DNA from 4 places in the Streptomyces sp. NPDC037100 genome. Region 3 is predicted to be linked to each of the others. Evidence: riboswitches for the same ligand, from Rfam matches in the RefSeq annotation. Region 3 holds a riboswitch; each other region holds the start of a gene.
The links. Region 3 has a riboswitch for cobalamin ahead of ACZ7EG_RS24835 (cobalamin biosynthesis protein). Riboswitches for the same ligand answer to the same signal wherever they lie in the genome.
Positions count from the first base shown of each region.

Region 1: it holds a riboswitch for cobalamin, as region 3 does, so the genes downstream of both, ACZ7EG_RS32790 (ABC transporter substrate-binding protein) here and ACZ7EG_RS24835 (cobalamin biosynthesis protein) in region 3, are expected to answer to the same signal.
Region 2: it holds a riboswitch for cobalamin, as region 3 does, so the genes downstream of both, ACZ7EG_RS05990 (ribonucleoside-diphosphate reductase subunit alpha) here and ACZ7EG_RS24835 (cobalamin biosynthesis protein) in region 3, are expected to answer to the same signal.
Region 4: it holds a riboswitch for cobalamin, as region 3 does, so the genes downstream of both, ACZ7EG_RS01165 (prenyltransferase/squalene oxidase repeat-containing protein) here and ACZ7EG_RS24835 (cobalamin biosynthesis protein) in region 3, are expected to answer to the same signal.

Region 1 is NZ_JBVJSX010000012.1:186,825-193,787, reverse strand. It holds gene ACZ7EG_RS32805 (hypothetical protein) at 1-901, shown strand, start outside; gene ACZ7EG_RS32800 (APC family permease) at 915-2,519, opposite strand; gene ACZ7EG_RS32795 (CoA-binding protein) at 2,654-3,082, opposite strand; cobalamin riboswitch at 3,180-3,340, shown strand; gene ACZ7EG_RS32790 (ABC transporter substrate-binding protein) at 3,424-4,440, shown strand; gene ACZ7EG_RS32785 (FecCD family ABC transporter permease) at 4,503-5,489, shown strand; gene ACZ7EG_RS32780 (ABC transporter ATP-binding protein) at 5,486-6,283, shown strand; gene ACZ7EG_RS32775 (hypothetical protein) at 6,385-6,963, shown strand, end outside.
Region 2 is NZ_JBVJSX010000002.1:186,160-193,122, reverse strand. It holds gene ACZ7EG_RS06010 (bifunctional albaflavenone monooxygenase/terpene synthase) at 1-171, shown strand, start outside; gene ACZ7EG_RS06005 (GlxA family transcriptional regulator) at 184-1,146, opposite strand; gene ACZ7EG_RS06000 (hypothetical protein) at 1,240-1,482, shown strand; gene ACZ7EG_RS05995 (ribonucleotide-diphosphate reductase subunit beta) at 1,395-2,399, opposite strand; gene ACZ7EG_RS05990 (ribonucleoside-diphosphate reductase subunit alpha) at 2,456-4,807, opposite strand; cobalamin riboswitch at 4,932-5,088, opposite strand; gene ACZ7EG_RS05985 (GNAT family N-acetyltransferase) at 5,141-5,647, opposite strand; gene mctP (monocarboxylate uptake permease MctP) at 5,773-6,963, opposite strand, start outside.
Region 3 is NZ_JBVJSX010000007.1:393,548-400,510, forward strand. It holds gene cobN (cobaltochelatase subunit CobN) at 1-327, opposite strand, end outside; gene ACZ7EG_RS24830 (cobyric acid synthase) at 324-1,832, opposite strand; gene ACZ7EG_RS24835 (cobalamin biosynthesis protein) at 1,834-2,823, opposite strand; cobalamin riboswitch at 2,924-3,081, opposite strand; gene ACZ7EG_RS24840 (hypothetical protein) at 3,194-3,415, opposite strand; gene ACZ7EG_RS24845 (inorganic phosphate transporter) at 3,448-4,701, opposite strand; gene ACZ7EG_RS24850 (class II aldolase/adducin family protein) at 4,988-5,719, shown strand; gene ACZ7EG_RS24855 (alpha/beta hydrolase family protein) at 6,052-6,963, shown strand, end outside.
Region 4 is NZ_JBVJSX010000001.1:241,045-248,007, forward strand. It holds gene ACZ7EG_RS01140 (aldehyde dehydrogenase) at 1-187, opposite strand, end outside; gene ACZ7EG_RS01145 (MBL fold metallo-hydrolase) at 346-1,371, shown strand; gene ACZ7EG_RS01150 (helix-turn-helix domain-containing protein) at 1,569-2,474, shown strand; gene ACZ7EG_RS01155 (SAM-dependent methyltransferase) at 2,675-3,490, opposite strand; gene ACZ7EG_RS01160 (bacteriocin fulvocin C-related protein) at 3,968-4,981, shown strand; adenosylcobalamin-variant (AdoCbl-variant) riboswitch at 5,280-5,370, shown strand; gene ACZ7EG_RS01165 (prenyltransferase/squalene oxidase repeat-containing protein) at 5,496-6,704, shown strand; gene ACZ7EG_RS01170 (SCO2322 family protein) at 6,701-6,963, shown strand, end outside.

The sequences.
Region 1 (6,963 bases), on a different contig from region 3:
GATCGTGCCGTGGGAGGCCGACCGGGCCATGGAGTTCCTCGGCGCCGACGGCAACCCGTACCTGCTGTACATGTTCCAATTGGCCTTCGGCGCCGATGCCTCCCGCCGCTACGCCTTCGACGCGGTGGCCGGCCGGCAGCCGTACCCGCCGTTCGCCTACGCGCACCGCTCCCTGCTCGGGATGCCCCCGGACATCCACGGGCCGCTGCTCACCGGTGTGATGCTCGCCCCGGCCATCGCCAACGAGTGCATCGTGACCGCGGCCGGGGCGCCCCCGGCCGTCGAGTCCCTGCCGGTCCTGGAGGACGCGCTGTACGCGGCCTACGTGGACATGGCTCTCTTCGGCCCGCAGGCCGGCGCCGCACGGGTGCGGCCGCTGCTGGACTCGCCGAGGCTTCCGGCCGTGGCGGCGCTGGTGGCCCGCGCGGCCGAGATCCACGGTGCGGGCCACCCGGCCGTAGCGGAGCTGTGCGCCGACGTCGTGGCCGCGGCGGAACGGGCCGAAGCCGCCCAGTACGCGGTGACGTTGCTGCAACTGGCCCGCTCCCCGGCCACGGCCGGCCTGGTCGACGCGGAGAACCTGCTGGAGCGGACGCTCGCGCTCTCGGACAATCCCTGGGAACGCGTGGAGCGTGACGAAGTGCTGCGCGAGCTGTTCGCCATCCTCCTGGGCAGGTCTCCCGCAACCGCGCTGCGGCTGCTGTACGACCGTACCGCGGACGGCTGGGCCATGGCGACGGCGATGCTGGAGAACGCCGTCGCCCCGCTCCTCGAAGCCCTGGGGCCGGACGCTCCGCTGCTGCTCCACCGGGGCCTGCGGCGTGCCGTGGCCTGCGTTTCGGCGCGGGGCCGCACGGACATGCCGTCGATCGACGGTGTCCGTACGGCCCTCGGCGACTGACCGGGGCGGGCCGTCAGTGGACGGCCACCTCGGTGGCGGCCACCTCCCCGATGCTCCGCTCGATCTCCTCCGGCCGGGAGGCCGACGCCCTGGCCCAGTAGTAGATCGCCAGCGAGAACACCGTGATGACCGCGCTGTCCCACCACAGTCCGATGTGTCTCTGGCCGCCGAAGCCGCCCTGCCAGGAGATGACGCCCATGCCCAGCAGGTAGACGGGCAGCCACTGGGCGGCCTTCCAGTCGAGCCGGGGAGCGTCGGGCAGGCCCTTGCTCGTGGCGTACCAGGCGTAGCCGCCGAGCAGGACGTAGCCGAGGACGATGGCCACGCCGAGCCGCCACAGGGTGTCCCAGGTGGACCAGTAGATGATGAGATCGGCCACCACGAAGGACAGCGGCGAGAGGACCTTCCCGCCGGGCAGGCGGTAGGGGCGTTCCCGGTGTGGCAGCCGGTCGGCGAAGACGCCGTAGGCCAGCGGGGCACCCGCGTACATCAGCACGCTCGCCGAGGTGATGAAGCCGACCAGCTGCTGCCAGCTCGGGAACGGCAGGAAGCAGACCACGCCCGTCACGAAGGACACGATCAGTCCGAGCCATGGCACGCCGCGCGCGTCGGTGCGGACGAACAGCTTCGGCGCGTAGCCGTTGCGGGCCAGTCCGTAGGAGACCCGGGACGTGGCCGTCGTGTAGATCAGGCCGGTGCCGCCCGGGGAGACCACCGCGTCCAGGTACAGCACGACGCTCAGCCAGCCGAGGCCCAGCAAAGTCGCGAGCCCGGCCCACGGGCCGCTGATGCCGGGGTAGTCGAGCTTGGTCCAGCCGTGCGCGAACGAGCCCAGCGGCAGGGCGGCGATGAAGACGACCTGGAGCAGGACGTAGACGGCCGCTCCGATGGCGACCGAACCGATCGTCGCGCGCGGCAGATCCCGCTGCGGGTCGCGGCTCTCGCCCGCCAGCTGGATCGCCTGCTCGAAGCCCAGCAGGGCGAAGATGATGCCGCTGGAACTGACGGCACTCAGCACACCATGGGCGCCGAACGGTGCGAAGCCGTGCTCGGTGAAGTTGCCCGGGTGGAAGTTGCCCGCCGCGATGATGAAGATCGCCGCCAGCGGCACGGCCACCTTCCACCAGGTGGCGGCGCTGTTGGTGTGCGCCAGGATCCGCACCCCGAGGAAGTTGACGACGACGAACACGGCCATCAGGACGACCGCGACGACGAAGCCGCTCGTCGTCAGCGTCCCGTCCTTCGGGTGCTGGAAACCCTGCGCCCAGTGCCAGTGCCCGGCGTAGCCGATCATGGCCTCGACCTCGATCGGTGCCACCGTCGCGGCCTGGAGCCAGGAGAACCAGCCGAAGGACATGCCGGCCAGTCCGCCGAACGCGTAGTGCGGATAACGGGCTGTGCCGCCGGCGACCGGGAACATGCCGCCGAGTTCCGCGTGCACCAGGGCCAGCAGCACGATCGCCACCGCACCGATCAGCCAGGACAGGATCGCCGCGGGGCCGGCCGCCACGACGGCCTTCTCGGCGCCGTACAACCAGCCCGAGCCGATGATGGAACCGACCGAGGCCCACATGAGCCCGATCAGTCCGACCTCCCGGCGCAGGCCGTCTCTTTCCATGGATTCAGGGGCCTCTCATAGATGAGCTCGCAGAGTCCGGCGAGCAGGAGGCCTCAGGTTAGGAATCGGTCATCCGACCGAAGAAGACGAGTTGTGCAGCCTTGACCGGGCGCGGGTATTTCCTGGCGAACGCTTCAGGGTTTCTGTACGCCGTGATGAGACAGCCGTGGGATCTCGATCGCCGGGCAGCGGTCCATCACCATCTCCAGGCCCGCCGCGCGGGCCCGGTCGTACGCCGCCTCGTCGACCACGTCGAGCTGGAACCAGACGCCCTTCGCGCCCTTGGCGACCGCCTCGTCCGCGACGGCGCCGGCGAGGTCGCTGTTCACGAACACGTCCACGACGTCCACGTCGAAGGGGATGTCCGCCAGGCTCGCGTAGCCCTTCTCCCCGTGCACCGTCTCCGCCTTCGGATGCACGGGCACCACACGCTTGCCGAAGCGCTGGAGCACGGCGGCGACGCCGTACGCCGCGCGCTGCCGGTTCGACGACAGGCCCACCACGGCCCAGGTGTCGCCGAGCTCGGTGAGGATCCTGCGGACCGTTGCCTCGTCGCCGTACACCGGCGGCCTCCTCGGAAGTCGTGGGCAAGCTGCTCTCCGTTCAACGGCGCCGGGTGCGCGGTGATTCCCCGGACGGCCCCCGTGATAGCTTGCCGGGGCCAGTCGAACCCATGTACGTGGGTCAGGGAATCCGGTGCGAATCCGGAACTGACGCGCAGCGGTGAGGGGGACGGGCGGGGCCTTTGCCACTGGACTCCTTCGCGGACGTCCGGGAAGGCGCTCCGACCCGGGTGAACCCGAGTCCGAAGACCTGCTGGCGGCCCCCGCGGCCGCGCGCGGCGGGGGAGCTCCGTACGACCGGGCTCCGCGATCGAGCCCTCGACGACTGAGGACTGGTTCCCGTGCCCCTCGCCCGACCCGCCCGTGCCGCCGTTCTGCTCGCGGCCGGCTCCCTTCTCGTGACCGGCTGCGGCGGCAGCACGTCCACCGACGCGAAGGCCGCCGTCACGCTCACCGACTGCGGGCACGAGGTCCGCGTCCCGGCCCCGCCGCGGCACGCCGTGTCCCTCAACCAGGGCACCACCGAGATCCTGCTCTCCCTCGGTCTCGCCGACCGCCTCGCGGGCACGGCCACCTGGACCGACCCCGTGATGAAGGGACTGGAGAAGGCGAACGCGACGGTGCCGCGCATCGCCGACGACACCCCCTCCTTCGAACGCGTCCTGGACACCGAGCCCGACTTCGTCGCCGCGTCCTTCGTCTCCACCCTCGGCAAGGGCGGCGTCGCCACCCGCGAGCAGTTCGAGAAGCTCGGCGTCCCCACCTACGTCTCCCCGTCCGACTGCGCCGGCAAGGACAACTCGGGCGGCGGCGACGGCGCACGCGACAAGGCCCTGGACATCGACACCGTCTACGGCGAAGTCCACGACCTCGCGACCGTGTTCGGCGTGAGGAAACGCGGCGACGACCTCGTGGCCTCCCTCCGGGAGCGCATGAAGAAGGCCACGAAGGGCATCGACGCCTCCGACGTCACCCTCCTCTACTGGTTCGCGAACTCCGAGTCGCCCTACATGGCGGGCTGTTGCGGAGCACCCGGCATCATCACCCGGGCCCTCGGAGCGAAGAACGTCTTCGACGACACCCACGAGGAGTGGCCACAGGTCAACTGGGAGACGGTCGCGGACCGCGACCCCGACGTCCTCGTCATCGGCGACCTGACCCGGGAGTCCCAGACCGCCGAGTCGGCCGCGAAGAAGATCGCCTTCCTGGAGTCCAACCCGGTCACCAGGAACATGGACGCCGTCCGGCACAAGCGGTACGTGCTGCTCAGCGGGCAGGCCATGAACCCGACGATCCGCACCGTCGAGGGCGTGGAACAGGTCGCCGCCGGGCTGCGCCGGTTCGGGCTGGTGAAGTGACCGCCCGGGAGCAGGAGCCGCCGTCCGCCCGGCCCGGGGGTGGGGCCGGGCTCGCGCTGGGCATGGCCGGGGCCGTCGCGCTCGTGGTCTCCCTCGCCGTGGCCATCACCATCGGTCCCGCCGACCTCGGCGTCGCCGAGGTGTGGGCCGTCGTGGCCGCCCATCTCGGCCTCGGCAGCTCGGGGCTGACGCCGATCCGGGACGGGATCGTCTGGCAGCTGCGACTGCCGCGCACTCTGCTCGCCGCCGTGTGCGGGGCCGGACTGGCGGTGTGCGGGGCGGTGATGCAGTCCCTGCTGCGCAACCCGCTCGCCGACCCGTTCGTGCTCGGGGTGTCCTCGGGCGCCTCCACCGGAGCGGTCCTCGTCGTCGTGCTCGGCGTGGGCGGCGGCGCCCTCCCGGTGTCCGCGGGCGCGTTCCTCGGCGCCCTGCTGTCCTTCGCGCTGGTGCTCCTGCTCAGCCACACCCTCGGCGGCACCACCGACCGGGTCGTCCTCGCGGGCGTCGCCGCCATGCAGCTCTTCTCCGCGCTCACCTCCTTCGTCGTGATGACCTCCGCCGACGCCGAGACGACCCGCGGCGTGCTGTTCTGGCTCCTCGGCTCGCTCGGCGGCGCCGGCTGGGCCGACGTGTGGCTGTGCCTGGCCGTGCTGGCGGTGGCGCTGGTGGTGTGCCTGTCGTACGCCCGAACCCTCGACGCCTTCGCCTTCGGGCAGGACGCGGCCGCCGCGCTCGGGGTGTCCGTCGCCCGCACCCGCCTGGCCCTGCTGTGCGTCACCGCCCTGCTCACGGCGGCTCTGGTCAGCTCGGCCGGGGCGATCGGCTTCGTCGGACTGGTCCTGCCGCACGCCGCACGGGCCCTCACCGGTCCCGGGCACGCACGGATGCTGCCGGTCACCGCCCTCGCGGGAGCGGTCTTCCTGGTGTGGGTGGACACCCTGGCCCGTACCGTCCTCGATCCGCAGGAGGTGCCGGTGGGGGTCGTGACCTCGCTGATCGGGGTGCCGGCGTTCGTGGCGGTGCTGTACCGGACACGGAGGGTGCGGTGAGCGGCGCGGGGGCGTCGGCGGGGGCGGGGCTGCGGGCCGACCGGGTCAGCCGCCGCGCCGACGGGCGCCTCATCCTGGACGGCGTCGCCCTCGCGCCGGAGACCGGCTCCACGGTCGGCGTGCTCGGCCCCAACGGCTCCGGCAAGTCCACGCTGCTGAGGCTGCTCGCCGGGCTGCTCACGCCGACCTCGGGAGTCGTCACCCTCGACGGCACGCCCCTGGCCGACCTGCCCCGTCGCACGGTCGCGCGCCGCCTCGCGGTCGTCGAGCAACAATCGGACACTCAGGTCGAGTTGACGGTCGAGGATGTCGTACGGCTGGGCCGCGTCCCGCACCGCCGCGCCTGGACGCCCGCCTCGGCCGACGACGAACGGGCGGTGCGCGCCGCCCTGGAGCGCACGGGCCTCGCCGACCGGGCCGGGCGGCTCTGGCACACCCTCTCGGGCGGCGAACGCCAGCGGGTGCAGATCGCCCGCGCGCTCGCGCAGGAACCCCGCGAGCTCCTCCTCGACGAACCCACCAACCACCTGGACATCCACCACCAGCTCGACCTGCTCGCCCTGGTCACGGCCCTGCCCGTCACCGCCGTCGTCGCCCTGCACGACCTCAACCTCGCGGCGATGTACTGCGATCGGGTCGTCGTGCTGTGCGCGGGGAGGGTGGTGGCGGCGGGCCCCGCACGAGACGTCCTCACGGCGGAACTCATCGCCGAGGTGTACGGGGTGCGGGCCACCGTCAGCCCGGAAGGGCCCGAAGGGCGGCCTCATGTGCGGTTCCTCGGGACACTGAACTGAGAGGAGCGGCCACCCACCCCAGGGGTGAGCGATCGCGCCACGGTGGCCGGAAAAGTCCCGGCCTGCCTGCGCGGGCCCGTCCGCCCGCCTACGCTCGCCTCGTGCTGCGCATCATCGACGCCCGAACCCGCGAGCCGGTCGACGCCGCCCCGGCCCGCCGGGGCCTGACCCGCGTCCAGGTGCACGCGTCGGACTCCGACACGACGGACCTGCGGGTGCTGCTCGTCGGGGACCTGCTCGTGCGGACCCTGGAACTCGGCGGCACACCGGTCTGGGCGCTGCTGACCGGCGGCAACCGGCAGGCGGAGCTGCGCGCGGGCGCCACGACACTCGGCATCCGCCCCTTCGAGGACAGCCCTGACGTCGGTGCCGGTCTGGGCGAGTCCCAGGTCGTCCATGTCGCCGCCGAGGGCGCGGCGGTACCCGACGGGGTGCGGATCGCCGTCGCACCGGTCGAGCCGGGCCCGCCGCACCACAGTGACCCCGCCGCCCTGCGCCTCGCTCTGATCACCCGGCACCACAGCGCCCCGGTCCGGCTTGAGCCCGCCGGACTCGACGAGGCCGGCGCCACCCTCGCCCGCTGGCGCGCCGCGGTCGCCCGCTGGGCGCGACAGCCCTCGCGGCCCGTCCCCGACGGCGTACGGGAGCGGCTGCGCGAAGCCTGGGACGACGACCTGGAC
Region 2 (6,963 bases), on a different contig from region 3:
GGCAACCGCAAGTGCCCGAGCGACCACTTCTCGATGGCCATGCTGACGTTGATCACGGCGGCGCTGGCCACCAGGTACCGCTTCGAGCAGGTGGCGGGGTCGAAGGACGCCACGCGGGTGGGCATCACGCTCCGGCCGCACGACCTGCTGGTGCGGCCGGTCGCACGGTGACCGAGCCGCGCCTCAGGCCGCTTCGGGGCCTCTGAACGTGCGCCGGTATGCGTTCGGGGTGGTCCCGATCGACCGGACGAAGTGGTGGCGCAGTGTGGCCGCGTTCCCGAACCCTGTTCGGCCGGCGATCGCGTCCATGGTCTCGTCCGTCGCCTCCAGCAGCCGCTGGGCCAGCAGCACGCGCTGGCGCAGGATCCAGCGGTAGGGAGTCGTACCCGTCTCCTGCTGGAAGCGGCGGGCGAAGGTCCGCGGGGACATGTGGGCGCGGGCGGCCAGCTGCTCGACGGTGACCTCCTCGTCCAGGTGCCGCTCCATCCACGCCAGCACCTCACCGATCGTGTCGGCCTCGGGGAGCGGCAGCGGGCGCTCGATGTACTGGGCCTGGCCGCCGTCGCGGTGCGGCGGGACCACCATGCGGCGGGCGATCTTGTTGGCGACCTCGGTGCCCTGCTCCTTGCGTACCAGGTGGAGGCAGGCGTCGATCCCGGCGGCCGTGCCGGCGGAGGTGATCACGGGGTCCTCGTCGACGTAGAGCACGTCCTGCTCCACGACCACCCGCGGGTACTGCCGGGCGAGGTCCTGGGCGTGCTTCCAGTGCGTGGCACAGCGGCGGCCGTCCAGCAGCCCGGCCGCGGCCAGCACGAAGACACCGGAACAGACGCTCAGCACCCGGGCGCCGCGGTCGACCGCACGGCGCAGGGCGTCCAGCAGTTCCGGCGGGAAGTCCCGGTGCGCGTAGCTCTGCCCGGCCGGTACGGCGATCAGGTCGGCCGTCTCCAGCCGCTCCAGGCCGTGCTCGACCTGGAGCGAGAAGCCCGAGTTCATCCGCAGCACCGGGCCCTCGGCCGAGGCGACGGCGAAGTCGTACACCGGCAGGCCTTCGTCGCTTCGGTCGGTGCCGAAGACCTCGCACACCACACCGAGTTCGAAGGGGTTCACGCCGTCGAGGAGGGCGACGGCCACGTTCTGCAGCATGGATCCAGTGTGCCTCGCCGTTGGCAGTAATTCGAGGGTCTACGGCAGTACTGCCACTGACGGTAAGGAGTCATCAGCGCGACAGTGGTGTCCATGAACACGAACCAGACAGAAGCACTGATCGGACTGACCGCCACCTTCGGGATCCTGGTCCTCCTGATCCTCCCGTCCGTGATCGGCCTGGTGCGCGAGAGGCGCATCGACCGTCAGATCAGGGAGGCGCAGGAGGCCCGCGAAGAGGTGCCGGCTCAGAAGTCCTCGTCCAGGTCGACGGTGCCCTCCACCGCCACCTGGTACGCCGAGGGCCGCCGCTCGAAGAAGTTGGTCAACTCCTGAACCCCCTGGAGCTCCATGAAGGAGAAGGGGTTCTCGGAGCCGTACACCGGAGCGAAGCCGAGGCGGGTCAGCCGCTGGTCCGCCACGCACTCCAGGTACTGCCGCATCGACTCGGTGTTCATGCCCGGGAGACCGTCACCGCACAGGTCGCGCGCGAACTGCAGCTCGGCCTCCACGGCCTCCCGGAGCATGTCCGTCACCTCCTGCTGAAGCCGGTCGTCGAACAGCTCCGGCTCCTCCTTGCGGACGGTGTCGACCACGTCGAAGGCGAAGGACATGTGCATCGTCTCGTCTCGGAACACCCAGTTGGTGCCGGTGGCGAGGCCGTGCAGCAGGCCCCGGCTGCGGAACCAGTAGACGTACGCGAAGGCGCCGTAGAAGAACAGGCCCTCGATGCACGCGGCGAAGCAGATCAGGTTGAGCAGGAAGCGACGGCGGTCGGCCTGGCTCTCCAGCCGGTCGAGCTTGTCGACCGAGTCCATCCACTTGAAGCAGAACGAGGCCTTCTCGCGGATGGACGGGATGTTCTCCACCGCCGCGAAGGCCGCGGCGCGGTCCTCCGGGTCGGGCAGATAGGTGTCCAGCAGCGTCAGATAGAACTGGACGTGCACGGCCTCCTCGAAGAGCTGACGGCTCAGGTACAGCCGCGCCTCGGGGGAGTTGATGTGCTTGTACAGCGTCAGCACCAGGTTGTTCGCGACGATCGAGTCCCCCGTCGCGAAGAAGGCGACCAGCCGGCCGATCAGGTGCTGCTCCGCCGGTGACAGCTTGGCCAGGTCGGCGACGTCCGAGTGGAGGTCGACCTCCTCCACGGTCCAGGTGTTCTTGATGGCGTCCCGGTAGCGCTCGTAGAAGTCCGGGTAGCGCATGGGACGAAGGGTGAGCTCGAAGCCGGGGTCGAGAAGGTTCTGAGTCATAGCAGTCGGCGCGAAGCGCCGTCCTCCAGGGGTGGCGGTCGGGTGGCGGGTGGGAATTACTGGCAGGCCTCGCAGGACTCGGGGTTTTCCAGGGAGCACGCGACCGCGTCGGGGTCCGGGGTGGCCTGCGCGGGAACAGTGGCCTGTGCGGCGCGGGCGATGCGGGTCGCCGGGCGCGAGCGCAGGTAGTACGTCGTCTTCAGCCCGGACTTCCAGGCATAGGCGTACATCGAGGAGAGCTTGCCGATGGTAGGCGTCTCCAGGAAGAGGTTCAGAGACTGGGACTGGTCCAGGAACGGGGTCCTGGCCGCCGCCATGTCGATCAGGCCGCGCTGGGGGATCTCCCACGCCGTGCGGTAGAGGGCCCGGACGTCCTCGGGAATCCAGGTGAAGTCCTGCACCGAGCCGTTCGCCTCGCGCAGGGCCTCACGGCTGCGGGCGTCCCACACGCCGAGCCGCTTCAGCTCGTCCACCAGGTAGGAGTTGACCTGGAGGAACTCACCCGACAGCGTCTCGCGCTTGAACAGGTTGGACACCTGCGGCTCGATGCACTCGTACACGCCCGCGATGGAGGCGATGGTCGCCGTGGGCGCGATGGCGAGGAGCAGCGAGTTGCGCATGCCGGTCGTGGCGACCCGCTCGCGCAGGGCCGCCCAGCGCTCCGGCCAGGTGAGCTGGACGTCGTAGTGGTCGGGGTGCAGCACACCCCGGGCCGTACGGGTCTTCTCCCAGGCCGGCAGCGGTCCGTTGCGCTCGGCGAGGTCGGCTGAGGCCTCGTAGGCGGCGAGCATGATGCGCTCGGCGATGCGGGTGGACAGGGCCTTGGCCTCGGGCGAGTCGAAGGGCAGGCGCAGCTGGAAGAAGACGTCCTGCAGGCCCATCGCGCCGAGGCCGACCGGACGCCAGCGGGCGTTGGAGCGGCCCGCCTGCTCGGTCGGGTAGAAGTTGATGTCCACGACCCGGTCGAGGAACGTGACGGCCGTGCGGACGGTCTCGTCCAGCCGCTCCCAGTCGATGTCGCCGCCGGCCACGAACGCGCCGAGGTTCACCGAACCGAGGTTGCAGACCGCCGTCTCCCCGTCGCTGGTGACCTCCAGGATCTCCGTGCAGAGGTTGGAGGAGTGCACGACGTGGCCCGGCTCGGCCGTCTGGTTGGCGGTGCGGTTGGCGGCGTCCTTGAAGGTCATCCAGCCGTTGCCGGTCTGCGCCAGGGTGCGCATCATGCGGCCGTACAGCTCGCGGGCGGGCAGGGTCTTCTTCGCCAGGCCCTGTGCCTCGGCCGCCCGGTACGCGGTGTCGAACTCCTCGCCCCACAGGTCGACCAGTTCGGGCACGTCCGAGGGGGAGAACAGCGACCAGTCGGCGTCGGCGTTCACGCGCCGCATGAACTCGTCCGGCACCCAGTGCGCGAGGTTCAGGTTGTGCGTACGGCGGGCGTCCTCGCCGGTGTTGTCGCGCAGCTCCAGGAACTCCTCGATGTCGGAGTGCCAGGTCTCCAGGTAGACCGCGGCCGCGCCCTTGCGCCGGCCGCCCTGGTTCACGGCGGCGACCGAGGCGTCCAGGGTCTTCAGGAACGGGACGATGCCGTTGGAGTGGCCGTTCGTGCCGCGGATCAGCGAACCGCGGGCCCGGATGCGGGAGTACGCCAGTCCGATGCCGCCGGCGTGCTTCGACAGCCGGGCCACCTGGTGGTACCGGTCGTAGATCGAGTCCAGCTCGTCCTTGGGGGAGTCGAGGAGGTAGCAGGACGACATCTGGGGGTGCCGGGTGCCGGAGTTGAACAGGGTGGGGGAGGAGGGGAGGTAGTCGAGGCGGCTCATGAGCCCGTAGAGCGCCGCGACCTCGTCCAGGGCGCGCGTGGTGTCGTCCTCGGCGAGGCCGCTCGCGACCCGCAGCATGAAGTGCTGGGGCGTCTCGACGACCTTGCGGGTGTACGGGTGCCGCAGCAGGTAGCGGCTGTGCAGCGTGCGCAGGCCGAAGTAGCCGAAGCGGTCGTCGGCCGCCCGGTCGATCAGCGCGTCGAGACGGGCGGCGTGGACGCGCACGAACTCGGCGGTCCGGTCGGCGATGAGGCCCTCGCGGTGGCCGACCGCTACGGACTCGGTGAAGGACGTGACGCCCTGCGAGGCGGCCTCTTCGCGGATGCCGATGGTCAGCAGCCGGGCGGCCAGCCGGGAGTAGGCGGGGTCCTCGGAGATCAGACCGGCCGCGGCCTCCGTCGCCAGCTCCCGCAACTCCCGCTCGTCCGCCTGCGCGGAGCGGCCGCGCATCGCGGCGGCGGCGACCCGGCCGGGATCGGCGTCGGGGAGGTCGGCGGTCAGCTCGGTCAGGGTCCGCAGCAGCGCGGCACCGGGGGCGTCGTGCTCTTCTTCGGCGGCTGAGACCGGTTCGGCTGGCGCGATGGTCACGTGGGGCTCTCCCTCGCTCGGCACGGGGGCCTCGTCGAGGGCAGGCAGCAGCACGCGAGCGCACGGGGCGTCGCGTCCACCGGCCCATTCCACGAGGCCCGGACGTCAGGGCACACCGGCCGGGTGGCCGGGCGCGCTGTCGGCAGGTCCTCGGACTGACTCCTGTGCGGGGCGGTTCCCGGAACGGAGTGGTTCCGGGAACAGACATGCACAAGTACACCGTTGCGGGACAGTTCCGGATTCGCACCGGATTCCCCTGCGGCGACAGCGAGCATGAGCATACATCTTGTGCCGGGTTCGGGCGGCACCCCCAGATGTTGTGTCGTGCTGGTTTCAGAGCGTCAACTCATAGGTGAGAAGAGTGATGTCCGTCAGCTCCGGGAGGGGGTTCCAGTCGCGCTCGGGTGTGCGGGCGAAGCCCAGCCGTTCGTAGATGCGGTGGGCCGCGTGCATGGTGGGTTGTGTCGACAGCACGACGCTCCGGCAGCCCGGGGTGGCCCGCGCCCGGTCGACGCAGGAGCGCACGAGGGCCTCGCCGACGCCCTGTCCGCGGGCTGCGTGCGCGACGGCCAGCATACGGATCTCGGCCTCTCCGGGGCCCGCTATGTCGGCCATGGGGCCGCCGGACGGGACGAAGGTGACGCCGCCGAGCACGCGGCCGTCCCTGAGTGCGGCCAGGACCTCCGCACAGGCCGCCCGTGCGGCGACGTCCCGCAGCACGTGCAGGTACTGGTCGCTCTCGCCGAAGTCGAGCAGGCCGTCGTCGAGGTAGGCCCGGGCCGTGAGGTCGCCGAGGGCTCCGTACTCGGTGGGCCCCGCACGGCGGATCAGGATGTCCATGCGGTGAGTGTGTACGACAGCGGGCCGCCGTTGTGAGTGATCTCGGCGGCCCGCTGCGGGCGTCGTGTGGTTGTTCGCGCCCACGCGGCGGAGCCGCATGGTGATACAGCCCCGCGCCCCTGAGGTCAGTGCGCGGAACCGGCGGTGGCAGGCGGGAGCTCCACCTGGACACCGGGGTCGCCCGCGTCCGCCGTGTAGTCCTCCGGCTTGGTCTCGTCGATGCCGTCGGGGGCCTTCAGGGCCTTCAGGACGAAGGTCAGGACCACCGTCACCACCACGTTCAGGACGAACGCCGTGAGGCCGATGTAGCCGATCTCCCCGATGCCCGGGATCTCCTTCGCGGAGCCGCCGAAGTGCTTCTGGGTCGGGGAGGCGACGCCGTACGCGGCGACCGTGCCGTAGATCATGCCGACCGCCCAGCCCGCGAGCAGGGCCCAGCGGTGGAACCAGCGGGTGAACAGGCCGCCGACCAGGGCCGGGAAGGTCTGCAGGATCCAGATGCCGCCCAGCAGCTGGAAGTTGATGGCGACCGTCTTGTCCATGGTGAGGACGAAGGCCAGGGCGCCGACCTTCACCAGCAGGGAGACCAGCTTGGAGACCTTGGTCTCCTGTGCCGGTGTGGCGTCCGGCTTGATGAAGTCCTTGTAGATGTTGCGGGTGAAGAGGTTCGCGGCCGCGATGGACATGATGGCCGCCGGCACCAGCGCGCCGATGCCGATCGCCGCGAACGCCACGCCCGCGAACCAGTCGGGGAACATCGTCTCGAACAGCTGCGGGATCGCCAGCTGCCCGTTCTGCACCTTGATGCCGGCCGCGATCGCCATGAACCCGAGCAACGCCAGCAGACCCAGCATCAGCGAGTACAGCGGCAGGATCGTGGTGTTGCGGCGGATCACCTCACGGCTCTTCGAGGACAGCGTCGCCGTGATGGAGTGCGGGTACATGAAGAGCGCGAGGGCGGAGCCCAGCGCCAGCGTGGCGTACGTCCACTGGCCCGGCTCGGCCGGCGTCAGCGCACCGCGCGGCGCACCCGTCGCCGGGTTGGTCTGGCTGTACGCCTCGCCGGCCTTGGCGAAGATCTCGTCGAAGCCGCCCAGCTTGATCGGGATGTAGATGATCGCCACCGCGATGACGATGTAGATCAGCGTGTCCTTCACGAACGCGATGAGCGCGGGGGCCCGCAGGCCCGAGGAGTACGTGTACGCCGCCAGCACGCCGAACGCGATCAGCAGCGGCAGGTCCTTGATGAACCAGTTGGTGTTCTCGCCGCCGCCGACGCCCATCACGTCCAGCACGGCCTGGATGCCGACCAGTTG
Region 3 (6,963 bases):
CCCGCCCTCCACGAGGTACCTCAGCGCCTCCGCGACGACACCGGCCGGTACGGACGACTCGGCCATCAGCTCCGCGTCCGGCACGGCCTCGCCGCCGAGCAGCACGGTGGGGATGCCGGAGGCCTTCAGCGCGGCGAGCCCGTCCTCCCAGGCCCGCTTGCCGCCGAGCAGCCGGACGACGGCGATGCCCGCCCCGTCCAGCAGGGCAGGTAGCTCCTCCCGGACGTCCACGCGGGTGGGGTTGCCGATCCGGTAGTCGGCACCGGAGGCGGCTCGGGCCGCCAGCAGGTCCGTGTCGGCGGTCGACAACAACAACACAGTGCTCATGCGGGTGCTCCCGGTGGAATGAAGGGCAGTCCTTGCGGCGCGCCGGACTCGATGAGCCGCCACAGCGCGTCCGTGTCCGCGTGCTGTTCGATCAGGTCGCCGAGCCGGTCGAGCTGCTCCTCGCGCAGCGCGGCGAACGAGGTGTCCGGCGCGGGCACGAAACGGCGGCCCGCGGCGGCCGCCACCTCGCGCAGAAAGGCCCGCCGGAAGCCGTCCGACTCCAGCGAGCCGTGCCAGTGCGTGCCCCAGGTCTGGCCGACCCGGCAGCCGTCCAGGAACGGAGTCCCTGCCGTGACGTCGGCGACCCCGTGGTGGATCTCGTAGCCCTCGACCTGCTCCCCGAGGGCCTCCCCGGACGGCCGGGTGAGGGTCTTCTCGCGGGCGAACCGCACCCGCACGGGCAGGATTCCGAGCCCGTCGACGTGACCCCGGCGGCTCTCGACGTCGTCCTCGATGTGTTCGCCGAGGATCTGGAAACCGCCGCAGATGCCGAGCACGGGCCGCTGGTCGGCGGCCCTGCGGACCAGGGCCTCGGCGAGTCCGCGCTCCCGCAGCCACTCCAGCGCCCGGACCGTCCCGCGGGTGCCGGGCACGATGACGAGGTCGGCGTCGGACAGTTCCTCCGGCCGGTCCACGAACCGCACCACGACGCCCGGTTCGGCGGCCAGCGCGTCCACGTCGGTGAAGTTGGACATGAGCGGCACGGCACAGACCGCGACGCGCAGCACGTCCTCGCCGACGGGCGGGGCGACGACGGACTCCCGCACGGCCCCCCGCAGGGAGACCCTGAGCCCGTCCTCCTCGTCGATCCCGAGCCCGTGCCGGAACGGCAGCACGCCGTACGTCCGCCGCCCGGTGAGCCCGTGCAGCATGTCCAGGCCCGGCTCCAGCAGGGAGACGTCCCCGCGGAACTTGTTGACGAGGAACCCGGCGACACACTCCTGGTCCTCGGGCGACAGCAGCGCCACCGTCCCGAAGAACGAGGCGAACACACCGCCCCGGTCGATGTCGCCGACGACGAGTACGGGCAGCCCGGCGTTCCGGGCGATCCCCATGTTCACGATGTCCGTCCGCCGCAGATTGATCTCGGCGGGAGAACCGGCCCCCTCACAGATCACCGCGTCATACGTGCCCCGCAACTGCTCCAGGCAGTCCAGCACCGTACCGAGCAACCGCTGTTGCCGGCCGCCGTGGTAGCCGCGCGCACTCATCTCCCCGACCGGCTTGCCCAGCAGCACGACCTGACTGCTCTGCTCGCCGCCGGGCTTGAGCAGCACCGGATTCATCAGCGCGGTCGGCTCGATGCGGCAGGCCTGGGCTTGCATGGCCTGCGCCCGCCCGATCTCGGCCCCCTCCGTCGTCACGAAGGAGTTCAGGGACATGTTCTGCGCCTTGAAGGGCGCGACCTTGACGCCCTGGCGCACCAGCCACCGGCAGATCCCGGCGGTCACGACGCTCTTGCCGGCGTCGGAGGTGGTACCGGCGACGAGAAGCCCACCGCTCATGTCATTTCCCCCTCTTCGGCGACCGCGCGCCCTTGAGCGACGGCGCACTGCTGAGCACCCGCGCACTTGTGAGCAACCGCGCCCCGGCGCACACCCCGAGCGCGAGCCAGGTGACGCGCTTCGACAGCCGCACGGCGCGTTCGACGTCGTGCGTGCCCACGGCACGCCCCTGCGTGTTCAGCACGGGCCGGTGCTCCACCCGCCCGCCGTAGGAGAGCGTCCCGCCGAGCCGCACCCCGAGCGCCCCCGCGAACGAGGCCTCCACGGGCCCGGCGTTGGGGCTCGGATGCTTGGCCGCATCGGCCCGCCAGGCCCGCACGGCCCCCCGCGGATCCGGCCCGGCCAGGGTGGAGAGTACGGCGGTCAGCCGCGCTCCCGGCCACCCGGCGAGGTCGTCCAGCCGCGCGGAAGCCCACCCGTAGCGGCGGTAGCGGGCCGACTTGTGCCCGACCATGGCGTCCAGGGTGTTGACGGCCCGGAACCCGAGCAGCCCCGGCACCCCTGCGACGGCCCCCCACACGAGCGCCCCCACCACCGCGTCGGAGGTGTTCTCGGCGACGGACTCGACCACGGCCCGGGCCATGCCGTCGGCATCAAGGGCCTGCGGGTCCCGCCCGCACAGATGAGGCAGCCGCGCCCGGGCCGCCTCGACGTCCCCGGCCTCCAGAGCGCGCCCGATGGTCCGCGCCTCCCGGGCGAGTGAAGTCCCCCCGACGACGGCCCAGGTGGCGGCTCCGGTCAGTGCGACGGCCGCGACGGGGGACGTCCGCACGGCACGCGCGGCGACGGACCCGAGGGCGACGGCCCCTCCGGCACACACGGCGGTGTGCAGCGCGCCCCACCCGCGGTGGTCCCGCCACAGCACTCGTTCCACGGCACCCGCGGCCCGTCCGAACGCGGCGACCGGATGCCCCCGGCGAGGATCACCGAGCAGCAGGTCACCGATCAGACCGGCGGCGGCGCCGTACGCGAAGACGCGACCGGCACCCATGGGCTCAGCCGGCCAGGAGGGCGGGCAGGGGTGGGGTGGTGAACCTCGATCGGCAGCCGCGCATGGCGATATGTGTCCTCACTCAGGGTGTCCACGCCCTGGTTCGACGAGACCGGCGGTGAGAGTTCCTGGCTCCCGGGGATTGCTACCCCGGTGACAGTGGCGGGACCGCGCCGGACTCGCACCGGCTTCCTCTCCTGCCGCCGTACTGGCCCCGGCAGTCCACCATGGCCGGGAACCGCCGTCAACTTGCCGTTGACCTGCGGGGGGAGAGTGTGGAGAACCCCACATCGCCCCTGCCCCCACACGACGACCGGGCGGCACGGGACCCGAAGTCCCGTGCCGCCCGGCGGACACGACGTGCGGTCGGTCAGGCCACGATCAGATAGATCCCGTACCCCACGGCCGCCGCACACGCCGCGAAGCACGCGTACGCGCCGGTGACCGCGAGGCTCGCGGATCCGCCCTCCGCCACCGCCCGCTCGCGGCGCGACAGGCCGGTGATGCCGAGGGTGAACAGGCCGACGAGGGCCACGGTGACCACGAGGCTGACGCCGAAGACGGAGCCGAGGGCCGCCCAGTCGATCTTCATATCGGAGACTCTTCCTTGTAACCGGTGGCGGGTCAGACCGTGGTGGTCGTGGTCGGCGTTCGCTCGGCGGTGGCCTGCGACGGGAACGAGGGGACCGGGTCCTCCGACGCCGTGGCCGTGCCACCCGCCGGCGGCGGCGTGACCGCGGCCATCGCCGTGGTGACCACGCCCGCGGGCTCCACCTCGTCGGTGTCGTTGACGTTGGTGTGGTCGACGATCTCACGCCGCGAGAGCTTCCAGATCACCGCGCTGGAGGCGACGAGGAAGACGGCCACCACGGCGGTGCCCCAGTTGCCGAAGCCGGTGACGTACTCGGCGAGAGCAGCCACCAGGGCCGCCGCCGGCAGCGTCAGACCCCAGGCGACGAACATCCGCGTCGCGGTGGACCAGCGGACCACGCCACCCTTGCGGCCGAGCCCGGCACCCATCACCGAGCCGGACACCGAGTGCGTCGTGGACAGGGAGAAACCGAGGTGCGAGGAGGCCAGGATGACCGTAGCCGCGGAGGTCTGGGCGGCGAAGCCCTGCTGCGGCTGGAGGTCGGTCAGTCCCTTGCCCATGGTCCGGATGATGCGCCAGCCGCCCAGGTAGGTGCCGAGCGCGATGGCGAGACCCGCCGAGAGGATGACCCACATGGGCGGGTCGGAGTCGGGCGCGACGGCGCCGCCGGCGACCAGGGCGAGGGTGATGACACCCATCGTCTTCTGCGCGTCGTTGGTGCCGTGAGCCAGGGAGACCAGGCCCGCGGAGGCGATCTGGCCGGCCCGGTAGCCCTTCTTGGACGCCTTGTCGTCGGCCTTGCTGCCGAGGGAGTACGTCAGCCGCGTGGCGAGCATCGCCGCGATGCCCGCGACCAGCGGGGCGGCGATCGCCGGGATCAGCACCTTGGTGACCAGCACGTCCCCGTGCACCGCGCCGACGCCCGCCGAGGCGATCGTGGCGCCGATCAGACCGCCCATGAGGGCGTGGGAGGAGCTGGAGGGCAGACCGACCAGCCAGGTCAGCAGGTTCCAGAGGATCGCGCCGACCAAGGCGGCGAAGATGACCTCGGGACGGATGCCGGCCTCGTCGACGAGGCCTTTGGAGATCGTGTTGGCGACTTCGACGGACAGGAAGGCGCCGACCAGGTTGAGGACCGCGGACATGGCCACCGCAACCTTGGGCCTCATGGCGCCCGTGGAAATGGTGGTGGCCATCGCGTTCGCGGTGTCGTGGAAACCGTTCGTGAAATCGAACGCGAGTGCGGTTACCACCACAATCGCGAGGATCAGCGAGAAGCTTTCCATTTACCCAGGCAATCGTTCGAGGTTGTTGGCTCGATGAACGTAGGGAACCTGGGTGAACGGAAGATGAACTGGGAGGGGCGCAGGGGTGACCGCAACGGGGGGTCGATATTCCGCCCCGGCCCGGCGGCCCGGCGCTCCGGCGGCCGGCGGCCGCGGGCGAACCGCTTCAGCCGGTCGAGTGACCCGTCGAGGGGTGTCAGTTCACCCGGCCGGGTGCCGCCGCCGTTGTGTACGAAGTACCCCCGTTTCTGCGGCGCTGCGAAGCGCCGCCTGGCAGGATCGCCGCATGGCTGAGCAGCGAGGCGACGAGCGGCGCACGGCGGACGTACAGGGGAGCGCGGCAGGTGCCGGGGAGCCGCTCCGCGGGACCGCGCGCCCCGAGGTGGTCCGCGCCTGGGAGGACCTCGTCACGACGGCCCGCCGGACGGTCTCGGACGGACTCGTCGTCGGCACGTCCGGCAACGTCTCGGTGCGCGTCGGGAACACCGTCCTGGTCACGCCGACCGGCGTCCCCTACGACCGGCTGACGCCGGACGACGTGACCGGCGTCGACCTCGACGGCCGGCAGGTCCTCGGCACCCTCGTCCCGACCAGCGAGCTGCCCATGCACCTCGCCGTCTACCGCACGACCGGCGCGCTGGCCGTCGTCCACACCCACGCCGTGCACGCGACGGCCGTCTCGACGCTCGTGACCGAGCTCCCGCTGATCCACTACATGGCCGCCGCGCTCGGCGGCCCCGTCCGGGTCGCCCCGTACGCCCCGTACGGCAGCGACGAGTTGGCCGAGAACATGCTCCAGGCCCTCGCCGGCCGCTCCGGGTGCCTGCTTCAGAACCACGGCACCCTCACCCACGGCAGCACCCTCGCCCAGGCCTACGACCGCACCGCCCAGCTGGAGTGGATGTGCCGCCTGTGGCTCAGCGCCTCCTCGGTGCCCGGCCTGACCCCGAGCCTGCTGTCCCGGGAGCAGCTGACGGAGGTGGAGGAGCGCCTGCGCGGCTACGGCCAGCGCGGCTGAGCCGTCCCCGGCCGCCGCGGAGATCATCCCCCTGGCTCGCTCCCGCTGGTCGTGGGGGTTCTCCCCGGCTCGCTCCCGCTGGTCGTGGGAGACCCCCGGCCCCTCCCGCTGGTCGTGGGAGATCCCCGGCCCCTCCCGCTGGTCGTGGGAGACCCCCGGCCCCTCCCGCTGGTCGTGGGAGACCCCCGGCCCCTCCCGCTGGTCGTGGGAGACCCCCGGCCCCTCCCGCTGGTCGTGGGAGATCCCCCCGGCTCGCTGCCGCTGGTCGTGGGAGATCACTCCCGGGCTCCCTCCCACTGGTCGCCCGCGCCGTCCGCCGGGACACTGGAGCCGTGCGCACTGCCAAAGCGACGGCCGCTGCCGTCACCGCCGTGATCGGGGCCGGTGTCGCCGCGGTGGCCGCCGGCCGGCTCGCCAGCGACGCCGCACTCAAGGCGCCCCCCGGCAGGCCCCTGCCCACCGAACCCCGGCTCACCGTCCACGGCACCGCCGCCGGGCAGATCAGCCTCACCCGGGACCTCGCCGCCCTGCGCCCCGGCCGCTACGGACTCTCCGGCGACGGTTCCCACGCCGTCGTCGGCCCCGTCCTGACCGGCGCCCAGCACCCGGCCGACACCGTCGTGCGCCGCTTGGAGGGCGTCACGCACGGCACGCTGAGGTCCGGGGACAAGGTCTGGCTCACGCCGAACGTGTACGTCGGCACCCCCGGATCCGCCCTCGGACTCGAACACGCCGACGTCGACGTCCCCGGCGAACTCGGCGCGCTGCCCGCGTGGTTCGTGCCGGGCAAGCGGACCACCTGGGTGATCGCCGTGCACGGCCTGGGCACCACCCGGGAACTCGCCATGAACGTCATGGGGTTCTGGCACCGCAGCCACTTCCCGGTGCTCGCCCTCGCCTACCGCGGCGACCTGGGCGCACCGCGCCCGCCCGACGGCCTGAACCACCTCGGCGAGACCGAGTGGCGCGACCTCGACGCGGCCATCCGCTACGCCGTGCGCTACGGGGCCCGGAAGGTCGTCCTGCACGGCTGGTCCACCGGCGCCACCATGGCCCTGCACGCCGCCGCGCACTCGGGGCTGCGCGACCGCGTCTCCGGGCTCGTCCTGGACTCCCCGGTACTCAGCTGGGAGACCACCCTGCGCGCCCTCGCCTCGGCCCGCCGCACCCCGGGCGCGCTGCTGCCGCTCGCGGTCCGCGCCGCCGAGGGCCGCACCGGCCTGACCGGCGACCGCGTCGCGGGC
Region 4 (6,963 bases), on a different contig from region 3:
AGGGCCCCTCGTCGAACGCCCGCCGCGCCGCCGCCACGGCCCGGTCCACATCCGCCGTCGAGGCGTGCGGGACGCGTCCGATGACCTCCTCGGTGTGCGGCGAGACCACCTCGATGACGTCCTGGCCCAGGGGGTCGGTCAACTCCCCGCCGATGAACAGCTGTCCGTGTTCCACGAGCTCGGTCATGGCCGACTGCCTCCCCGGGAGCATCTCCTGACGGTGCATCAGATACGCCACTGATACCAGCCCCGCCCCGAGGAGTCCACGGACCGCGCACCGCTGGAGACTCCTCGCTGGAACCCGTTCTAGTTATAGTGACGGGGAGCCGGCGACTGGGGGACCCCATGACACAGGTGACCGACCACGGCGGAGGCGTCCGGTCCCTCCGGGTCCCGATCCCGGACAACCCGCTCGGCCACACGCTGGTGTACGTCGTCGACACCGACTGCGGCCCCGTGCTGATCGACACCGGCTGGGACGACCCGGAGTCCTGGGACACCCTCGCGCAGGGCCTCACGACCTGCGGCACCTCGGTCGCCGAGATCCACGGCGTGGTCATCACCCACCACCACCCGGACCACCACGGCCTGTCCAGCCGGGTCCGTCGGGCGTCGGGCGCCTGGATCGCGATGCACGCGGCGGACACCGCGGTCGTACGGCGGACCCGCGAGGCCCGTCCCGAGCACTGGTTCACGTACATGGCGGCCAAACTCACCGCGGCCGGCGCGCCCGAGGAGCACCTCGCCCCCCTGCGCAGGCCCGGCCGCCGCGCCCTGCCCGGCCTCTCCCCCGCCCTGCCCGACCGCGACATCGTCCCCGGCGAACTCCTCGACCTCCCCGGCCGCCGGCTGCGCGCGATCTGGACCCCGGGTCACACGCCCGGCCATGTCTGCCTCCACCTCGAAGAGGCCCACCCCGTACAACTCCCCGGCCACGGCCGCCTGTTCTCCGGCGACCACCTGCTGCCCGGGATCACCCCGCACATCGGCCTCTACGAGGACCCGGACGACGCCACCATCACAGACCCCCTCGGCGACTACCTCGACTCCCTCGAACGCGTCGGCCGACTGGCCCCCGCCGAGATCCTCCCGGCCCACCAGCACCCGTTCTCCGACGCCACCGCCCGCGTCGGCGCACTGCTCGCCCACCACGAGTCCCGCCTGGCCGACCTGCTGGCCCTGCTCGCCGAGCCCCTCACCCCCTGGCAGCTCGCCGAACGCATGGAGTGGAACCGCCCCTGGGACCGGATCCCGTACGGCTCCCGCACCATCGCCGTGTCCGAGGCCGAGGCGCACCTGCGGCGGCTGGTGAAGCTGGGACGGGCGGAGGCGGTGCCGGGGAGCGAGCCGGTGACGTACGTGGCGGTGTGAAGTCCAGGTCGGGACGGCACCCGTTCCGCCGGACGGACGGGACCGGCCGGCTCGCCTCGCGCACCCTCCACCTTCCCTCGGGGAACCCACACCGTGTCCGAGCCGCGCGTCCGAACCTGCCCTCGGCATAGGGCCCTTGACGATGCGGAGCGCCCCTAGGATGGTCGGAAGCAACGCTCGCACCGGGAGAGGCGCCCATGGGCACCGACAAAGCCGCACGCACGACGACCGGCAGCGGAGTCCTGGACGGCGGGTGCGCCGGGCCCATGGTGCCGCGGCTGGCCCTGGGCGCCCGGCTGCGCGGGCTGCGGGAGGAGCGGGGCATCGGCCGGGCGGAAGCGGGGCATGTCATCCGGTCCTCCTCCTCCAAGATCAGCCGGATGGAAGCCGGCCGCCACGGCTTCAAACTGCGTGACGTCGCCGATCTGCTCACCCTCTACGGCGTCACGGACGAGGCCGAGCGCGCCACGTTGATGGCGCTGGCCGAGCAGGCCAACACCCCCGCCTGGTGGCGGTCCTACAGCGATGTCGTGCCGACGTGGATGCAGACCTACCTCGGGGCCGAACAGGCGGCGGATGTCATCCGCTGCTTCCGCGTCCAGCGCGTCCCCGGCCTGCTGCAGACCGCCGACTACGCGCGTGCGGCCGTCCGGCTCGCGCACCCGGACGCCGGCGCGACGGAGACCGACCGCCGGGTCGCCCTGCGGATGGACCGCCAGCGGATCCTGCGCCGACAGCCGGCGACCCGGCTGTGGGCCGTGATCGACGAGGCGGCGCTGCGTCGCCCCGTGGGCGGCATCCGCGTGATGCGGGAGCAGCTCAGGCATCTCATCGAGAGCTGCCGGCTGCCGCACGTCACGGTGCAGATCCTGCCGTTGACCACCGGCGCACACGCCGCGGAGGTGGGTCCGGCCACCATTCTGCGCCTGCCCGGTGGACAGTTGCCCGACGTGGTCTACCTGGAGCAGCTCACCGGCGCCCTCTACCCCGACCGGCCGGCCGACATCGAGTGCTACTGGGACGCGATGAACCGGCTGGTGGTAGAAGCCGAGTCGCCCGACGAGACTCCGACCATCCTGCACCGCATCCTTCAGGAGACCTGACGGCTCAGACTCGACGGCCCAGACCTGAGGGAGCAGACCTGAGGGAGCAGACCCGAGGGAGCAGACCCGAGGGAGCAGACCCGAGGGCTCAGACCCGAGGGCTCAGACCCGAGGGCTCAGACCCGAGGGAGCAGACCCGAGGGCTCAGACCCGAGGGAGCAGACCCGAGGGCTCAGACCCGAGGGCTCAGACCCGAGGGCTCAGTTCTTGCGTGCGACGCCGCCGTACTGGTGCACCTCGGCCGGCAGGCCCAGGGCCGCCGCGTCGGGACGCCAGCGCGAGCAGGACGCCACGCCCGGTTCGAGCAGCTCCAGACCGTCGAAGTAGCGGGCGATCTGCTCGGGGCTGCGGAGGATGTACGGGATCGAACCGCCGTCGTTGTACGTCTGGATGGCCCGGACGTAGTCCTCGCTGGTGTCGGTGGAGTCGTACTGCACCAGGTAGCTGCCGGGGGGCAGGGCGTCCACCAGCCGCCGGACGATCGAGCGGGCCTCCTCGTGGTCCTCGATGTGGCCCAGGATGCCCATCAGCATGAGGGCGACGGGCTGGTCGAAGTCGAGCGTCTTCGCGGCTTCCCGGACGATGGTGTCGGGCTCGCGCAGATCGGCGTCCACGTAGTTGGTGACGCCTTCCGCCGTGCTGGTGAGCAGGGCGCGGGCGTGGGCCAGCACCAGTGGGTCGTTGTCGACGTAGACGATCCGGCTCTCCGGCGCCACCCGCTGGGCGATCTGGTGGGTGTTGTCCACGTTGGGCAGGCCGGTGCCGATGTCCAGGAACTGGCGGATGCCCTCTTCTGCGGCCAGGTGGCGCACGGCGCGGGCGAGGAAGTAACGGGCGGCGCGGGCCCCGGTCTCGATACCGGGGAACACCTCGCGGAACGCGTCACCGGCGACCCGGTCGACCTCGTAGTTGTCCTTGCCGCCCAGCCAGTAGTTCCAGATCCGGGCCGAGTGCGGCACCGAGGTGTCGATCTTGGGGAACGGCTCCTGCTCGGAGTTCTCCACCGGGTCGGTCATGGACGCTCCTGCGTGTGTGGTCGGAAAGCCCCACGTTAGCCGTTCTGCGCCCTGGAGAGGATCAACTCCGCTGCGGAATGCAGGAGTTCGACTTCGTCCCGGCCCGTCGTCGGCACCCCGGCGGCGCAGTGCCTCGGTCGGCCCTCCGGAGACTCGTCATACGCACCGCCGAAGATACGGCTTTCCCCGCACCACCGGTCCCCGCAGGGTGAGCAGTCGGATGAAGGCATCGTCAGGCCACGGAAACGCACTGGGTCACCGAACAGAAAACGACTTGAATCCACCTGTCCACCAGTAGAAGGGCACGACACAGTTATCGCTGTCCGAATGCGGCTGTTGCCCCAGTTCAGCCTGATCGACACCATCGTGTGACCCTGCTGCTGAGGCTGCCTGCCACCGGCATGGTCGGCACCCGCGCGGCGTCCTGGTCGCATCGTGGCGGCAACTGCCTCAGACGCAGCCAACGGAGGGCAGGGAATGCAGATCACGACACGTTGGATCCTGGCGTTCGACTCATCCTGCGGGACATGCACCACGGTGTCGTCCGCCGTCGCCCGGGCCAGCGGAGGCAAGCTGGAGGTGTTGCCGCTGACCGACGCGGACGTACGGCGGTGGCGCGAGGAGGCGATGGGCGCCGAACCCGTGTGGGCGCCGACCCTGTTGCGGGTGGCTGACGGCGCGGTACGCGCCTGGACAGGACCCCGTATGACTCCGCCGCTGGTGCGGCGACTCGGACTGCGGGCGACCGGCCGCGTACTCGTGGCCCTGGGCGAACTGCGTCGTGCGGCCCGCACCGGGCGGCCACTGACCACCGCGGACGGTGCTGCGGAGCAGGACCGCTCAGGCGTGAGCCGCAAGCGCTTCCTGCTGCTGGCGGGCGGCGTCAGTACAGCGGTCGGGATGACGATGGCGGGGCAGACCCCGGCATTCGCGCGCTCCGCGCAGACAGAGGCCCGGTCCTGGGTAGCCGCACACCGCAACGCGTTACCGCGCACGTACGCGGCCATCGCGCCGCTGCCCTCGGCTGTCCGTCAGGCCGTACTGGTGGAGCTTTCCCCGGCCGAGCGCAGCCGGGTGTGGACCGAACACCTGAAGCGGTTCCAGGACGCGCATCCGGCGCTGACCGCGCAACAGAAACGGGTCGTGCAGGAGGCGTTGGACCTGGCGGGCTCCGAGGCCAGCTTCGTCGGCGGCGAGCCGCAGAAGGGTTCGAAGCTGCAGAGCCGCATCTCCGCCGTGGAGGTGGCAGCGAAGGAAGCGTTCGGCATGGCCGACAGCGCCGCGCTCCTGGTGACTCTCGGGCCCGTCGACGCCGCTCCGGCCGCTCGAGGCAAAGCGGGGGCCGGGGTGCAGGCCACCTGTAACTGCAGCACCACCTCGCAGTGGTGCACCGTGTGGGAAGGCCCACGCTGCCAGTGCTGCTTCTGCAGCACGACATCGGGCTGCGGCTTCCTGGGCTTGTACCAGTGCAACGGAACCTGCACCGACTGACGCCGGCCGTCGAGGTTCGACAGCTGACCGAGCAGGCAGGCGCGGGCCGCAGCCGCAGGTCCCACCCGTCGGCAGCGGCCCGCGCTCCGGGCCATGACGCGGTTGCCTTCCCCCGCGGGGTTCGGCTGCCGGCCGCGCGCTGTCGGCCGCCATGCCGAACGAGACCACACCGGGCCCACCTTGAGACGGGGTGACGAGCCCTCCCCGAGGCCGCACCCCCCGCCGACGCAGGGCGAAGCCCTCCATGGCCCCTCGGCCGGTCCTCCCCGCCCAGGTACAGTAAGCGGGTCGTCATCACACCGTACGGGGGGAAGCCGGTGCAATTCCGGCGCTGACCCGCAACCGTGATCCGCCCCACCCGGGCGGTGAGCCGGATCGCCCCGTACGGTTTCGTGACCGGCTCGCGTGCCCGGCAGAGTGCCGGTGCGCGGCACCGTCGAGGTATACGGAGCCGAGCCGCCGGGGGGTGCCCCGCGCTGCCCGGCTCCCCCACAGGGAGAGGCACCCGCCGATCATGAACGTCCGCCGCAGCGCCGCGGTCCTGGCCGCCGTCGCCGTGATCGGCGCCGCCACCCCGGCCGCCGCCGCCCCGTCCCCGTCGCCCTCCCAGGCGTTCCCCTCCGCCCTGTACGGCGGCACCGACCCGAAGTACGACGGGGTCTGGCGACAGTCCCTCGCGCTGCTCGCGCAGGACACGGTGGGCGTGAAGCCGGCGGTGAAGTCCGTGCGGTGGCTGGCGCGTCAGCAGTGCGCGGACGGCTCCTTCGCCTCGTACCGCCCCGATCCCACCACCGCGTGCGACGCCAAGACCATGCGGGACACCAACGCCACGTCCGCCGCCGTCCAGGCCCTGACCGCGCTCGGCGGGCACGACGACGCCACCGGCAAGGCCGTCGACTGGCTGAAGTCCGTCCAGAACAAGGACGGCGGCTGGGGTTACTCACCCGGCGGTGCCAGCGACACCAACTCGACGTCGGTCGTCGTGGGCGCGCTGGCCGCCGCGGGCGAGAAGCCGGACCAGGTCGAGAAGGGCGGCAAGTCCCCCTACGACGCGATGCTGAAGCTCGCCCTGCCCTGCGGCGGGGACGGCGACGGCGCCTTCGCCTTCCAGCCGGACAAGAAGGGCAAGCTCGCCGCCAACGCGGACGCCACCGCAGCCGGTGTGCTCGGCTCCCTGGGCAAGGGCATGGTCGTCGAGCCCGGCAAGAAGTCCGACGCGACCTGCGAGAAGGCCGGGACGCCGGAGCAGGCCGCGGCCAACGGGGCCGCCTACCTCACCACCGCCCTCGCCAAGGACGACGGGCATCTCATGTCCGCCCTGGCCGGTGCCGAGCCCCAGCCCGACTACGGCAACACCGCCGACGCGGTCGTCGCGCTCGCCGCATCGGGTGAGACCACGCAGGCCGAGAAGTCCGTGCGGTGGCTGGAGAAGAACTCCGCGTCCTGGGCCGCGCAGAGCGGTCCCGCGGCCTACGCCCAGCTGATCCTCGCCGCCCACGCGACCGGCACGAACCCGCGCGACTTCGGCGGCGCGGACCTCGTCAAGCAGCTCAACGCGACGGGCCCCGCCCCGCAGACCGCCGAGCAGACCAAGGCCTCGGACGAGCAGGAGGACTCCGGCTCGGACTTCTTCGGGGTCTGGTGGTACGTCGGCATCTGCCTGGTCGCCGGAATCGGCATCGGCTTCCTGTTCACCGGCCGCAAGAAGCAGCAGCAGCTGTGATCCGCCGGGGCCTTCTCCTCCTCCTGGCCTCGCTCCTGCTGTGCGCGGGCGCGGGCCAGGCCCGGGCCGCCGGATACCGGTACTGGTCGTTCTGGGAGCGCGACGCCGGCCGCTGGGTCTACGCCACCCAGGGCCCGTCCCTGGCCCGCCCCTCGGACGGTGACGTCCAGGGCTTCCGCTTCGCGGTGAGCGAGGACTCCGATGACGCGGCCCGGCCGCGCGGGACGGCCGACTTCGCGACGATCTGCGCGAAGACGCC